Regions from separate parts of the Maribacter litoralis genome, predicted to be linked through region 1. Evidence: riboswitches for the same ligand, from Rfam matches in the RefSeq annotation. Region 1 holds a riboswitch; each other region holds the start of a gene.

Region 1 (5,065 bases):
TCTAATTAATTATCAGTTATCATTTTAATCCATCAAAATGACCTTGTTTCCAAAATGTACCACAAAAATAGCGAATTCCACCATCAATAAATTAGGTATTGGCAAATTGTACCAGACATCTACCAAATAGTGTCATTTTCCTTACTAAACTCACAATAACTTTGTACCCAGTTAGAAAAAGAAGAACAAACAAAGTCAATTTAGCTATGGAGGATACACTTAGAAATAAGGAAACACAATTAGTGGAAAGTGCAATGAACATTATTATAAATGAGCATATAAAATTGACACACTCCATTAATTATAATGAAATAGCAAGTATGATTCCGACAATAAACAATGCCAAAAACATTTTTGTAATAGGAGCAGGCAGAACAGGATTGATGATGAAAGCATCGGCAATGCGACTGATGCACCTAGGGTATCAAGTACATGTTGTTGGTGAAACTACCGCACCGGCGATTGAAGAGGGTGATTTATTGATTGCTGGATCAGGATCAGGCACAACGAGTGGTATCGTTAGGGCTGCTGAAACTGCTAAAAAAGTAGGGGCAGGGTTAATTTGTTTTTCCACTAACAACACATCTCCTTTGGCAACTATGTCTGACCAAACAGTTGTTATACCCGCAGCACAAAAACAGGCAAGAGATGAAAATGTTTCTAAACAGTATGCCGGTAGCCTTTTTGAACAATCATTGCTTTTGACATTCGATGCATTGATACAAACCCTTTGGGATCTAGACGGCAGCACAGCATCTGAATTATGGAAACGTCACGCAAACATGGAATAAGAACAAGTTTAAATATATAATAATTAGAACATTAAAATAGCATATTATGGCAAAATTACAAGTAGCGATCGATTTATTGAATATAGATGACGCAATAGCACTAGCAACAAAAGTTGCTCCTTACATCGACATTATCGAACTAGGAACTCCGCTTATAAAAAGTGAAGGTTTAGCTGGTATCAGAAAAATGAAAGATGCTTTCCCAGATAAATTGGTATTGGCTGATTTTAAAACTGCCGATGCAGGTGAACTAGAAGCAAATATGGCTTTTGGAGCTGGTGCAGATTACATTACGGTATTAGGTGCAACAGGCGATTCTACCATTGCAGGTGCTGTTAAAGCGGCAAAAGAGCATGGTAAAGGTGTTGTTGTCGATACTATCGGTGTAAAAGATAGAGTTAAACGTGCGCAAGAAGCTATTGCATTAGGTGCAGAGTTTGTTGAGCTACATGCCGGTTTAGATGAGCAAGCAGAAGATGGTTACTCTATACAGGTACTTATTGATGAAGCAACTAGAGCAGGAGTGGCAGTTTCTATTGCCGGTGGTGTTAATTTAAGCAGTATTACCGCGGTTAAAAACTCTGGTGTTACAGTTGCAGTAGCCGGTGCCGCTATATATGGTGCAGAAGATCCTGCCAATGCAGCCAAAGAATTACAAGAATTGGCAATGGCATAAGCAGGTAGAAGACGAAAGTGGTACTTTTACAGCAACTTAAATCCCCATTTTTAATGGGGATTTGTTGTTTCTAGCTAGTTCTGTTTTGGTCGTAAACCAATAAATAATATCGTAGAAATCAGTAACAATAACAGATACCAGGTATTACTTACCAAATCAATATAGCTAATACTGCCGTTTGCAAAGCTCAAAATCATAAGCACCTGAGCTCCATAAGGGAGTAATCCTTGCGTTATACATGCAAAAACATCTAGAATTGATGCAGTTTGCTTGTTTTCCAATGCATATTCATCGTTTATGGATTTTGCAATTGGTCCAGATATAATTATTGAGACCGTATTGTTCGCAATTGCCATATTTATGGTAGACACTAAGGCGGCAATACCAAATTGGGCGGACTTCTTACTTTTTACAAAGGTTTTGATTTTAAGTAGAATAAATTCTATTCCGCCATTGTATGTCACTAAAGCAGCCAATCCTCCAGTTAATAAAGACAACAAGAATATCTCCGTCATATTGGTAAATCCGGTATACGATATTCGTGTAAATTCTAAAATTGTAAAGTCTCCATAGAAAACTCCCAAAATTCCCGCAGAAATTGCCCCTAATACAAGAGTTACAAATACGTTTACACCTATTACAGAAAGTGTAATCACAATTAAATAAGGTACGATCTTAAGTATGGAATAACTGTATGCTTCCATTTCCAACCCTTGTGTATTCATGACCAACCCTTGATAGATTAAAATTATCATGCTTATAACGGCCGCTGGGACAGCTATTTTGATATTGGCTTTAAATTTATCGCTCATTCTAACGTTCAACGATTGTGTTGCCGCAATTGTAGTATCTGAAATTACAGAAAGGTTATCACCGAACATAGCACCTCCTAATAATGCGCCACACAAAATTGCCAATGAAAAATTACCGGTATCTGCAAAACCCATAACGATTGGAGCCAATGCTACAATTGCACCTACAGAAGTTCCTGTTGAAATCGACAAAAATGCGGCAATCACAAATACACCTACATAAATAAACTGCCCACTAATAACATCTAGCCCTAAATGCACTATAGCGTCTACACTACCCATTGCCTTGGTTGTAGCTGCAAAAGCCCCTGCAAGTAAATATATTAGGCACATCGTAAGTATTTTATCATTACCACAACCTTTTAACAGAACAGCTATTTTCTCGTCCATTGCTTGTTTAAACATGAGAAATGCCACTAAAATTCCTGCGATAACGGCAATAGGAGCGGGGAGTGCATAAAAATCTTGCTGAAAAATACCCACACCTAAAAACACGATAATGAATACTAAAAATGGAAATAATGCCTTATAATTGGCAACTACAGCTTTAACTTGGCTCATAAAATTCTTTTTACAGAACCTCAACTAACGCAATAGCAAATACAAAAGGAAGGGGTTAACGTTTTTTCCAAAGGTATTGGCTTATCACTTTTAGCACCTTGCTCGTTATTGCAGGTTGCTATCTCTATTTGAGATTCTTGATAAATTAAGGGCGCAAAAATAATCAACTGTTAACTCATAAAATCAGATTTTATATTAATTATAACATTAATTGTTCCGCTTGTGTCTTGATTCTATCACATAGGCTACATTCAAATATTTTAACCTAGCCAAATTACCCATTCACTGAATAACGAATCTCATTCACTGAGAAACCTCATTCTCATTTAAACTTCTATCTACCTTTATCATCTAAGCAGAGACTCGCAACTATAAACTTAGATGCTTAAACAATTTAACAACCTTTAAAAATTTGAATGATGAGTAAAATGAAATTTAATTTAGGTACCGTCTCTTTATTCTTGATCTTATTATCCTTAGCCTCTTGTAGTGATGATTCTGATGACGTCTCTATTACCGAAGAAGATATAACCGATGATAGTAGCGATACTACTGAAGCAAGCAGTACCGTTGATAGTGATTCTTATATTCTTGCCATTGCGCCAGACACCGGAGTATATTTAATTGACCATGACGGAAATACCTTGTTCGATTGGGACTTTAACGGTGATCAATTGGGTAATGATGCCATGCTTCAATCTGATGGTAGTCTGGTATCTACGATAAAAGTGGATAATCCCCGAATATCATTTGGAGGTTATGGTGGGGCATTTAGAAAGATCAATGCTGATCAATCTATTGAATGGGAAGTTGAATATTCTTCTAACACCTATATAGCTCACCATGATATAAATTATTTGTCCAACGGTAACATCATATTTCCGGTATGGGAAGAAGTAAGTGCAGCAGATGCTGCTGAAATGGGCTTTTCCGGCAATTTTGATATATACCCCGAAGCCATTATAGAAATGAACCCTTTAACCCAAGAAATAGTATGGGAGTGGCATGCTACAGATCATTTGGTACAAGATTACGATGAAAGTAAGTCTAATTTTGGTGTTGTTGGCGATGTACCCAACTTAATCGATGTTAATTATAATAATGATCAAACAGATGGCGATATCATGCACGTTAATGGTATTACACTAGATGAAACTAATGACCTGTTATATATGACAGTAAACTTTTATAGTGAGGTTTGGGTCATTGATCACAGCACCACTACAGAAGAAGCTGCCACAAGTACTGGAGGAAACTACAATTTGGGTGGCGATTTGGTATACCGTTTTGGTAATCCTCTTGCTTATGATAATGTTGGTGAAGTGACCATGAACAGAGTTCATTACCCTAACCTTTTTGATGACAATAAAATGCTGGTTTTTGTAAATAACAAATACGATAACCAGTCGGCAGTAGCGGAATATCAACTGAGTCCGCCATACGAATTGGTGGCCGGTCAAGACAATGAACCGGAATTAATATGGGAATTTACAGATAGCGACCTATATAGTAATGGCTTAGGCAGCGGTGTTAGAATGAGCAATGGCAACACTCTTATCAGTGAAGGAACAGGAGCGATTTGGGAAGTGAACAGTGACGGGGACGTTTTATGGAGATATACAAATTACACTAGACCTTGGCGAGCTTATGCGTTCACCAAAGATGATGATGCCATAACTGCATTGGGTCTATAATACGATAGTTTTTTTGATTGATTGATTGATTGATTGATGATGAAGAGCTCCAATAGCAATGTTGGAGCTTTTCTACTTTTAATCCATCTATATTATGAAATCAAAACAATTAGCATTGTTCAAACATGTTACCATTAAAGATTCAGGTATTCACTTTAAATCTTATGGCATCCACTTAAAATTCTTCTTTAGTCCTTGTTTAATCAATAGGTTTACGATTCCAAAAAATTACTAAGATCAAAAAAAATGAAAATATATACTACGCTAATATTGATACTTGTTTTGGCTATTGGCCAAGCTCAAAATACAGGGGATAACATTACATATCACAGCATTGTAGACGAAGAGCATATTATTGTCGAGTTAAGTACAGTTGACCAAGCTACTATGATGTCTATGTTGCACCGTGGCTTTTATGTATATTTTGATGCTAAAGGAAAAAAGAAGAAAAATGTTTCTATTCAATATCCAATCAATAGTACTGCGCCACAACGTCCAGAAAGAAATGAAAGAGATAATAATACTCGTAAA
Region 2 (5,065 bases), 3.2 Mb from region 1:
TCCCCATGTTCATACCTGCTTTAATAGCATGGTATAAAAAAACGGAGTGCATTGCTTCACGCACAGGGTTATTCCCCCTAAATGAAAATGACACGTTACTCACTCCGCCACTTACGCTTACATGTGGTAAGTTTTCACGTACCCATCTTGTTGCTTCAATAAAATCAATGGCATTTAATTTATGCTCATCCATACCTGTAGCAACAGGAAAAATATTCAAATCGAAAATTATATCTTCTGGCGCAAAGTTGACTTTGTTCACCAAAACGTCATACGAACGCTTTGCAATTTCAATTCTACGCTCGTAAGTATCTGCCTGTCCAACTTCATCAAAAGCCATTACTATGACAGCGGCACCATATCTTTTTATCAGCTTGGCATGGTGCATAAATTGCTCTTCACCTTCTTTTAAGCTAATGGAATTTACCACACATTTCCCCTGAACAACTTGTAGACCCGCTTCAATGATTTCCCATTTAGAGCTATCTATCATTATAGGTACACGAGAAATATCCGGTTCAGAAATAACAAGATTCAAAAACTTGACCATGGCTTCTTTACCATCGATCAAACCGTCATCCATATTAATATCAATGACCTGCGCACCATTTTCTACCTGCTCCCTTGCAACTGCCAACGCCTCTTCAAACTTCTCTTCTTTTACAAGACGTAGAAACTTTTTAGAACCTGCTACGTTTGTACGTTCTCCAACGTTTATGAAGTTTGTTTCAGGGGTTACGATTAGGGGTTCAAGACCTGATAATTTCAGGTATTTAGTTGTCGGTTGACCGTTGTCAGTTGATGGTTTTTTTGAAATACTTCCAGACATTATTTGGTCTTTTTATAGTAATTGATAAACCCATTAATGAGTTTTTTACATTTTAAAATTTGCTTCGCAATGGATTCAAAATCTTCTTTAATCAAATATTCTTGATCCAAAGCAATGAATAACTGAGTTTCTAATTCATATAGAGAACCTCTAGAAATGTGTAAAAACTGGATAGTATCTGCTGCTGTTCTTCTTCCACATCCTTCAGCTATATTTGACGAAACTGAAACAGCACAACGACGTATCTGATTTGTCAACCCATACATTTCAACTTTAGGAAACTGCTGAGAAACTTTATATATCAAATTTGCCAAAACCCTAGATTCTTTCCATACTTCTAATTCGGTATATTCCATTCAGTTATTATTTACTGACAACCATCAACCGACAACTGTCACCTTTCTAGGTTCATATTTAGCCACTACTTCTGCAATCGCCGTAATATGTTCCGGGGTGGTTCCGCAACAACCGCCTACTATATTTACTAAACCTTTTTCTGCGTATTCTTTTATTTGTTCCGCCATTTGCTCGGGAGTCTCATCATATTCTCCAAAGGCATTTGGTAAACCTGCATTGGGGTGTGCCGAAACGGCATGTTCACTTTTGGTTGATAACACCTCTAAATGTGGCACCAATTGATTCGCTCCCAATGCACAATTGAAGCCGACCGATAAAATAGGAATATGGGAAATAGAAATTAAGAATGCTTCTGCCGTTTGCCCAGATAATGTTCTCCCAGAAGCATCGGTAATGGTACCGCTTACCATGATAGGCACATCAATATTTCGCTCTTCCTTTACTTCTTCAATAGCGAATAAAGCCGCCTTTGCGTTTAATGTATCAAAAATGGTTTCTACCAATAAAATATCCGAACCACCATCTAACAATGCTTCAACCTGCTGCTTATACGCTATACGCAATTCATCAAAAGAAATAGCTCTGTAACCTGGATCGTTTACATCTGGAGACATGCTTGCCGTTTTGTTGGTAGGACCTATACTTCCGGCAACGAACCTGGGCTTGTTCGGTTGTTTCTTCGTAAACTCATCGGCTACCATTTTTGCTATACGTGCCGATTCGTAATTGAGCTCATACACCAAATCTTCCATAAAATAATCTGCCATGGCAATAGTTGTGCCCGAGAATGTATTGGTCTCAACAATATCTGCTCCTGCTGCAAAATATTTATGGTGAACGTCGGCAATTGCCTCTGGCTGGGTTAATGACAACAAATCATTATTGCCCTGCAATGGGTGTTCCCAATCTTTAAAGCGCGCTCCCCTAAAATCTTCTTCAGTAAACTTATAGCGTTGTAGCATAGTACCCATGGCACCATCCAATATTAAAATACGCTCTTTTAAAATTTCTTTTATATCCTTCATTTTACGCTGTAACAAATTTTATGTTCGCTTTAAAATATATGTGATACCAAGTAAGGAAAGGAAGGAAAAATGTTCTTTCTTTAGTTATCTGTCCTTTTTAAACAGGATAGAATGTAGCACCTTCTTTTCCATTGCGGAAAGGGTTGCCAAGGTTTCACAGGGTCTAGTCCCTCCGCCTTTCTTGATAACAGTTCAAATTATTCAGGAACGAATTGCAAAGTAACGGTACTACCCGTTCTTAACCAAAACTTCAATAGGTTTTTTAGCCCACGAATTTTTAAAAAATTGTAATAAAAAAAGCCTCCGTACGCCAAAGCATCCGGAGGCGGTACTAACCAAATAATAAAATTATGCTATACTTTGTACTACTTCTTTCTTCGCTACTTTTTTGGAGCCATCGAATCCTTCTACACCTCCAACGGTTGTATATTTCATTACAAAACGTTTTCCAGGATTGATTTGCTGATAAGCATACTGGCACATTACGGCTGCTTCATGGAAACCTGAAAGTATCAATTTCAGCTTACCCTCATAGGTATTTACATCACCAATGGCATATACGCCCGGTATGTTAGTCTGGTAATCTTTTGCATTATTTACCTTAATGGCATTTTTCTGAATCTCTAAGCCCCAATCACCAATAGGACCTAATTTTGGAGACAGACCGAATAACGGAATGAAATTATCTACCTCTAAATAGGTATCCTCCTTTTCTTTATCGGTATGCTTAATAACTACCGCCTTCAGCTCATTTTCTCCATGAAGCTCTTTTACCTCAGCTTTAGTTATCAATTTAATTTTACCAAGCTTTGCCAATTCAGATGCTTTTTCAACAGAATCCAATGCGCCTCTAAACTCATCCCTTCTATGCACCAATGTCACCTCAGAAGCTACATCGGTCAAAAAAATTGCCCAGTCCAACGCCGAATCTCCACCACCTGCAATTACCACTTTTTTGTCACGGTATACTTCTGGATCTTTGATCATGTAAGAAACACCCGTATCCTCAAAGTTTACAATATTTGAAATGGGCGGTTTTCTTGGTTCAAAAGACCCCAATCCACCAGCAATAACTACAACAGGGGCATTGTGCTTAGTCCCTTTATTGGTGGTTACCACAAATGAACCATCTTCTAACTTATCTAGAGTTTCCGCTCTTTCGCCCAAAGTGAATCCTGGTTCAAAAGGTTTGATCTGCTCCATTAAGTTATCTACCAAAGTACCCGCCAAAATTTCTGGAAATGCAGGAATATCGTAAATAGGCTTCTTAGGATAAATTTCTGAACACTGTCCACCTGGTTGTGGCAAGGCATCTATTAAATGCGTCTTTAACTTTAATAATCCTGCTTCAAACACCGTGAATAATCCGGTTGGTCCCGCTCCTATAATGAGCATATCTGTTTTAATCATAATCTTCATTTTAGTAAAAAGTAATTGATATTCAGTACTAACTTGACATTATACCATTCAACTACTTTTTAGCTTCTTTTTAATTACACTTAGTCTCTATACTTTTCCTTTACTGGTACTCTTTACTTAGTACTTTGCACTTAATACTTATTCACTTCGCTCAATCTGACATTCTCCTTTGAATACTGGTTGGTTGCCTCTGCCAGTGCGTCACGATGTTTAACTACTTCGCCAATGATAATAATCGCCGGATTCGATAGTTTTTCTTTCTCCACTACATCTATAATAGTATCGATAGTTGCAACACCCACCTTTTCGTTGTCACGTGTTCCATTTTGAATAATGGCGATCGGCATATCCGCCTTACCTTCTCCTTTAAACAACTCTACTATTTGCGGGAGTTTTGACATGCCCATTAAAATGACCACCGTAGCACTGCTTTTTGCCGCTAGAACAACATCGGCAGATAATTTATGTTCTTTGGTGGTACCGGTAATTACCCAAAAACTTTCTGACGAACCTCTTTTGGTCACCGGAATATTTTGATATGCGGGCACACTTAGGCTCGAGGAAATACCGGGTACCATCGCAACTTCCAATCCGTGAGATGCGGCGTATTCCATTTCTTCCGAACCGCGACCAAATACAAAAGGATCTCCGCCTTTTAAGCGCACCACATGTCCCGCAGATTTTGCCCTACCGACAATAAGCTCGTTAATCTGCTCTTGTTGATAAGCATAACAGCCTTTGCGTTTGCCCACAAATATGAGCTCTGCATTTTTAGCAAATTCCAGCAACTCTTCGTTCACCAAAGCATCATACAAAACCACATCGGCACTTTCTAACGTTCTGATCGCTTTTAAAGTAATCAGCTCTACATCACCTGGTCCTGCACCAACAACAGTCAATCTCCCTCTATTCTTTAAGGGAGTATCAACTATTGCATTGATTGTTTTTTGATTGGATAAATTATTGGTATGCATATTATGCCTCTGCTAATTCTTGTTGTCTGAATTTCTCAACAGTTTCTAAAAATTCCTTTGCATCTTTTATGTAAGATTGTGCAAATTCTTTTGTTGGTTCATTCTGATTTAGTTGAAGGACCATATTTTCAAATCCACCAGCTACGGCAATTCTACCATCGGCAACAAACTTCTCATCAAAATCTTTAATGATACTTGCATGTGTATTTACTTTGGTATTTTCTGCGGTCAACATCGCCTTTGCCGAATTCACCATAGAAGAATACGCGTGATAGATACTAGCAGACCATTTTTCTGCTTGGAACATTTCTTCCCCATTCTGTATTTTCTCTTCACTTTCAAAAAGAAGCGTCGCAATTAAATCGATCACAACTCCTGCACACTCGCCTACTCCAATAGCTTTTTCATAACGCTCTGTATTACCCCAGTCAATGAAGTCTTCTGGCGTTAAATCATCTGTA
Region 3 (5,065 bases), 3.2 Mb from region 1:
ACAGAATATATGTAATGGAGAAAATCAATATTGGGAGTTCTATTTAATTGGTAAAAATTTTGACGACAGAATTCAAGAATTGATAGAAACAAATAAGCATCACGGTGAAGCCCATAAAGGTTTAACAATGAATGTTAAAAATGGAAAAGTAAAGATGTATGTAAGAAAGTGGTCTGACATTCTTGAAGTTGAATGGGGGACGAAAATGAGATACCTAAAAGAGAAACTAGAGATTCAATCATCCGAATTTGATAAATCTTCTACTGACGATATAGTTGATGGGATTTTAAAATAAATTTTATAAGAATTTGAATTGTGATTCTTAAGATTGATGTTTAAAATTCTCCTTTAATTAAAAAGAATAAACTAACCAACAACAACCAAAATGAAAAATCTAATTCTAGTCCTCACAGGCGTACTTTTCCTGCTACCTTCTAAGTCCGAAGCCCAAAAAAGCAAAAAGAAAAAACCCAATATCATTTTCATCATGTCAGATGATCATGCCTACCAAGCCATTAGTGCGTATGATGACAAATTGCTAAAGACCCCAAATATTGACCGTTTGGCAAAAGAAGGGATGTTGTTTACCAATGCGAGCGTTACCAACTCCATTTGTGCACCATCAAGAGCTACTATTCTAACGGGTAAGCACACACATATTAATGGAAAAGTAGATAATTACTTTCCGTTCGATACTACACAGGTGACATTTCCGCAAATATTTAAAAAGAACGGATATAAGACAGCCATGTTTGGAAAGCTACATTTTGGGAACAACCCAAAAGGGGTAGATGAGTTTATGATTTTGCCGGGTCAGGGGCATTATATTAATCCTGATTTTATAGTCACTAATGGTGATACCATTACCAAACAAGGGTATGTAACCGATATTATTACAGATGTGTCGTTAGACTGGCTAAAAGAAGAAGCGTCAAATGAAGAACCGTTTATGATGATGTACTTGCATAAGGCACCTCATAGACCATGGTGGCCACGTGCGGATAAGTTCAAGGAGTTTACACAAAAAACTTTCCCTGAGCCGGAAACCTTATTTGATGATTACAGCAATAGGGGTACGGCAGCAAAAACAGCAGAAATGAATTTGTTGACACACATGATGTATAGTCATGATAGTAAAATTAGACCAGAGACCTTGGCAAAAATGGAGGGGAAGGTTTTTCCTGTAGTAGAAGAATTTCCAAATAGCTTTTATGGTCCGTATAACCGTGCCACTGCAGAACAAAAAGCATTGTACGATCCGGTGTTAGATTCCATCAATGACTTCTTCTACAACAATTGGCCAAAGATGAACGATACCGAAAAAATGAAATGGAAGTACCAAAGGTATATGCAAGACTATTTGGGTAGTATTTCTTCGGTAGATGATAATGTAGGTCGATTATTGGACTATTTGGATGAAAGCGGTTTGGCGGAAAATACCATTGTAATTTACACCTCTGACCAAGGATTTTACTTAGGGGAACACGGTTGGTTCGATAAACGATTTATATATGACGAGTCATTCAAGACTCCGTTATTGGTACGTTGGCCAAATGTGGTAGCACCTGGTTCTGTAGAAAATGAAATGGTGCAGAATTTAGACTTTGCACAAACGATGTTGGAAGCTGTAGGCATCACTCCGCCAAGTGATATGCAAGGGGAAAGTTTGATTCCGTTATTGAAAGGGGAAAAAGACAAGTGGACACGTGATGCGGTGTATTATCAATATTACGAATACCCGTCGGTTCATATGGTAAAACGTCACTACGGTATTGTGAACAAAGAATTTAAATTGGTGCATTTCTACTATGACGTAGATGAATGGGAGTTGTATGACAGGTTAAAAGACCCTAAGGAGATGAACAACGTTTATAATGACCCAGCATATGCCGATACCATTAAAAAGCTGAAGAAAGATTTGGTGGCACTTCGCAAAAAATACAAAGACTCTCCAGAGCAAGATCAACAATATATTGAGAAGTACAAGAGTGCTGGGATGATTAAGTAAGATTGGTAGCTGGTTGCTGGTTGCTGGTTTTCGGTTGTTGGGTACGCTCAGTAAGAATGTCAGTTCGAGTGCTTTCGACCTCATTTTCATGAGGTCGAAAGTGTATCGAGAACCTTTTATATTATTCAGGTTGTAAATATTGTACGTTAAAAAAATAACTTATAGCAAGCAAGCTTCTCGATACAATTTTTCCTCCCTAAGGGGTCGTAAAAACCACTCGAAGTAACATTCGTTTTAAGTTGTAAAGGGGTTGAATTAATGGAACGCTTTGTCAGTTCGAGTGTTTTTGGGCGCAGAGTATCGGAGTTCGAAAATGTATCGAGAGCAGGTTTGGAAGACATGTGCCTTTGGATATTTTTTTACCATTAAATACACAGCTAAAGTTTCAATTTAAAACTACTAGAAGTAACATTCGTTTTAAGTCGTAAAGGGCTTGAATTAATGGAGCGCTTTGTCAGTTCGAGTCTTTTTGGGCGCAGAGTATCGGAGTCCGAAAATGTATCGAGAACAGGTTTGGAACACCTTTGCCTCTTTTTTTTACTTAAAAAACTCATCTGTAGTGATATTGTAGCATATTTTGAACCACACTTGTTTTAATTTTAAAGACCTTGGAAAACTAACAACAAGACCCAGAATTATATATTTTTCATAAAATACTAGGTTTTTACATTTTTCTGCCTTTATATTTGTAGCTCAAAGTTCACACACGTATTGAATAGTTATCAAGAAAGGTGGAGGGATTAGACCCTTTGAAACCTTAGCAACCCTTTGTTCCACACAAAGAAGGTGCTACATTCTACCCTTAGGGGAAGGATAACAGTAATCGAATTTCTCGAAATACTTTCTTATAACTTTTTGATTTTACCTACTCACACTTTAAGTGTGGTTAGGATGGGCTTTTTATTTTTTGCATCCTAAGGGTAGCCTAAGGATTAATTTTTAAAAACAACAAAATCATGAGTAATCACAAATTAGCAACAAACGCTTTACACGCAGGTCACGACACAACTACCAATGGTGGTACAAGGGCAGTGCCAATCTATCAAACATCATCATACGTATTTAATGATACAGATCATGCGGCAAACTTATTTTCCCTTAAGGAACTAGGTTTTATATACACACGCTTAAACAACCCTACAAACCAAATATTACAAGATAGATTGGCTGCCGTAGAAGGTGGTATCGGTGCGGTTGTTTTTGCGTCGGGTACAGCGGCAATTTCTACAGGATTATTGACCTTGTTAAAAGCAGGTGATCACATTGTGGCGTCGAGCAGTTTGTATGGGGGTACTTTTAATTTATTGAACGTTACCTTGCCAAGATTTGGTATTACTACAACTTTTGTAGATGCTTCTGATCCTGAAAATTTTGGAAAAGCGGTTCAAGATAATACAAGGGCATTTTTCGTAGAATCCCTAGGGAATCCAAAGTTAGATGTGTTGGATCTGAAAGCGATCTCAAAAGAATCTAAAGCAGCTGGTGTTCCATTTATAGTAGATAATACCGTAGCTACTCCATCATTGTTAAACCCAATTGAACATGGGGCAAACTTGGTGATACATTCATTGACAAAATATATTGGCGGACAAGGAACCTCGTTAGGTGGCGCTATTATCGATGCCGGTACCTTTGATTGGACCAACGGGAAATTCCCTGAATTTACGGAGCCTTCTGCAGGTTACCATGGTTTGGTATATAGCGAAGCATTAGGCGCAGCAGCATTTACGTTTAAACTGATATTGGAAGGATTGCGTGATTTTGGTGGAGCTTTGAGTCCGTTCAACGCATTCCAAATCATACAAGGACTGGAGACTTTACCGGTACGTATCAAGCAACACAGTGCAAATGCATTAGAATTAGCAACATGGTTAGAAGGCAGGTCGGAAGTGGAATGGGTAAATTACCCAGGATTGAAGAGCAATAAGTACAACGATTTGGCAAAAGAATACTTGCCAAAAGGACAAAGTGGTTTGGTTACTTTTGGTGTAAAAGGCGGATTCGAAGCTGCTAAGAAAGTAACCGATGCTACACAGATTTTTTCTTTGTTGGCTAATATCGGTGATACAAAATCACTGATCATTCACCCAGCAAGTACCACGCATCAACAATTGACTGCAGAGCAGCAAGAAGGAGCAGGCGTAGGTCAAGATTTAATTCGTTTGTCAGTTGGTTTAGAAGATATAGAAGATTTAAAAGCTGATCTAGAACAGGCATTTGCCAGCCTTTAATTTAGATACGGTAAAAGCCTAAACCACCGGTCACTGAGCGGAGACTAAGTGATCGGTGGTTTAAGAAAAAATGAATATTGGTGGCGGCTGAGCCCAGCCGAAGCCCTGACACAAATTGATTTGAAATTAGATGCTACATCAACTACAGATTAAAAATTACAAGACCTTAAGCGGTATCACTCAAGATATACAACTGTCATACCAGGTATTTGGTAAAAAGCTACATACAGCACCTATTATTTTGGTGAACCATGCATTGACCGGTAACTCAAATGTAACCGGTGAAAATGGTTGGTGGTCTTCCTTGATCGGGGAGGAAAAGTGTATCGATACAAATAAGTATACCATTTTGGCATTCAATATTCCCGGTAACGGACATGATAAGTTCGTGATTGAAAACTATAAGGATTTTGTAGCTGGTGATGTGGCTAGAATGTTCTTGTTGGGCTTAGAGCAATTAAAAATAGAACGTTTATTTGCTTTGATCGGTGGGTCTTTAGGTGGAGGTATTGCGTGGGAAATGGCAGCCTTGCACCCAACCTTAACTGAGCATTTGATACCTGTAGCATCAGATTGGAAATCTACCGATTGGTTAATTGCCAATTGCCAAATTCAAGAACAGTTTTTGGTTAACTCAAAGCAGCCCGTACATGATGCACGCATGCATGCCATGTTGTGTTATAGAACTCCGGCTTCCTTTAAAGAACGCTTTAAGCGAAGTACCAATGAAGAATTGCAGGTGTTTAATGTAGAGAGTTGGTTAATGCATCATGGCGATAAACTGCAGGAACGTTTTCAGTTATCTGCCTATAAATTGATGAATCAA

Evidence for each region. Region 1 has a riboswitch for S-adenosylmethionine ahead of EXIGUO8A_RS16990 (Na+/H+ antiporter NhaC family protein). Riboswitches for the same ligand answer to the same signal wherever they lie in the genome.
Region 2: another riboswitch for S-adenosylmethionine. It lies ahead of EXIGUO8A_RS03340 (homocysteine S-methyltransferase family protein); the one in region 1 lies ahead of EXIGUO8A_RS16990 (Na+/H+ antiporter NhaC family protein).
Region 3: another riboswitch for S-adenosylmethionine. It lies ahead of EXIGUO8A_RS03400 (O-acetylhomoserine aminocarboxypropyltransferase/cysteine synthase family protein); the one in region 1 lies ahead of EXIGUO8A_RS16990 (Na+/H+ antiporter NhaC family protein).

The regions. Positions count from the first base shown of each region.
Region 1 covers NZ_LR733271.1:3,999,127-4,004,191, forward strand. The annotation lists gene hxlB (6-phospho-3-hexuloisomerase) at 207-791, shown strand; gene hxlA (3-hexulose-6-phosphate synthase) at 838-1,467, shown strand; gene EXIGUO8A_RS16990 (Na+/H+ antiporter NhaC family protein) at 1,542-2,840, opposite strand; SAM-I-IV-variant riboswitch at 2,892-2,989, opposite strand; gene EXIGUO8A_RS16995 (aryl-sulfate sulfotransferase) at 3,269-4,534, shown strand; gene EXIGUO8A_RS17000 (hypothetical protein) at 4,781-5,065, shown strand, end outside.
Region 2 covers NZ_LR733271.1:797,453-802,517, forward strand. The annotation lists gene metH (methionine synthase) at 1-829, opposite strand, end outside; gene EXIGUO8A_RS03335 (four helix bundle protein) at 829-1,185, opposite strand; gene EXIGUO8A_RS03340 (homocysteine S-methyltransferase family protein) at 1,210-2,211, opposite strand; SAM riboswitch class I at 2,293-2,402, opposite strand; gene EXIGUO8A_RS03345 (NAD(P)/FAD-dependent oxidoreductase) at 2,560-3,621, opposite strand; gene cobA (uroporphyrinogen-III C-methyltransferase) at 3,762-4,604, opposite strand; gene EXIGUO8A_RS03355 (HEPN domain-containing protein) at 4,606-5,065, opposite strand, start outside.
Region 3 covers NZ_LR733271.1:812,748-817,812, reverse strand. The annotation lists gene EXIGUO8A_RS03410 (ATP-binding protein) at 1-295, shown strand, start outside; gene EXIGUO8A_RS03405 (sulfatase family protein) at 386-2,008, shown strand; SAM riboswitch class I at 2,725-2,828, shown strand; gene EXIGUO8A_RS03400 (O-acetylhomoserine aminocarboxypropyltransferase/cysteine synthase family protein) at 2,965-4,239, shown strand; gene thrA (bifunctional aspartate kinase/homoserine dehydrogenase I) at 4,370-5,065, shown strand, end outside.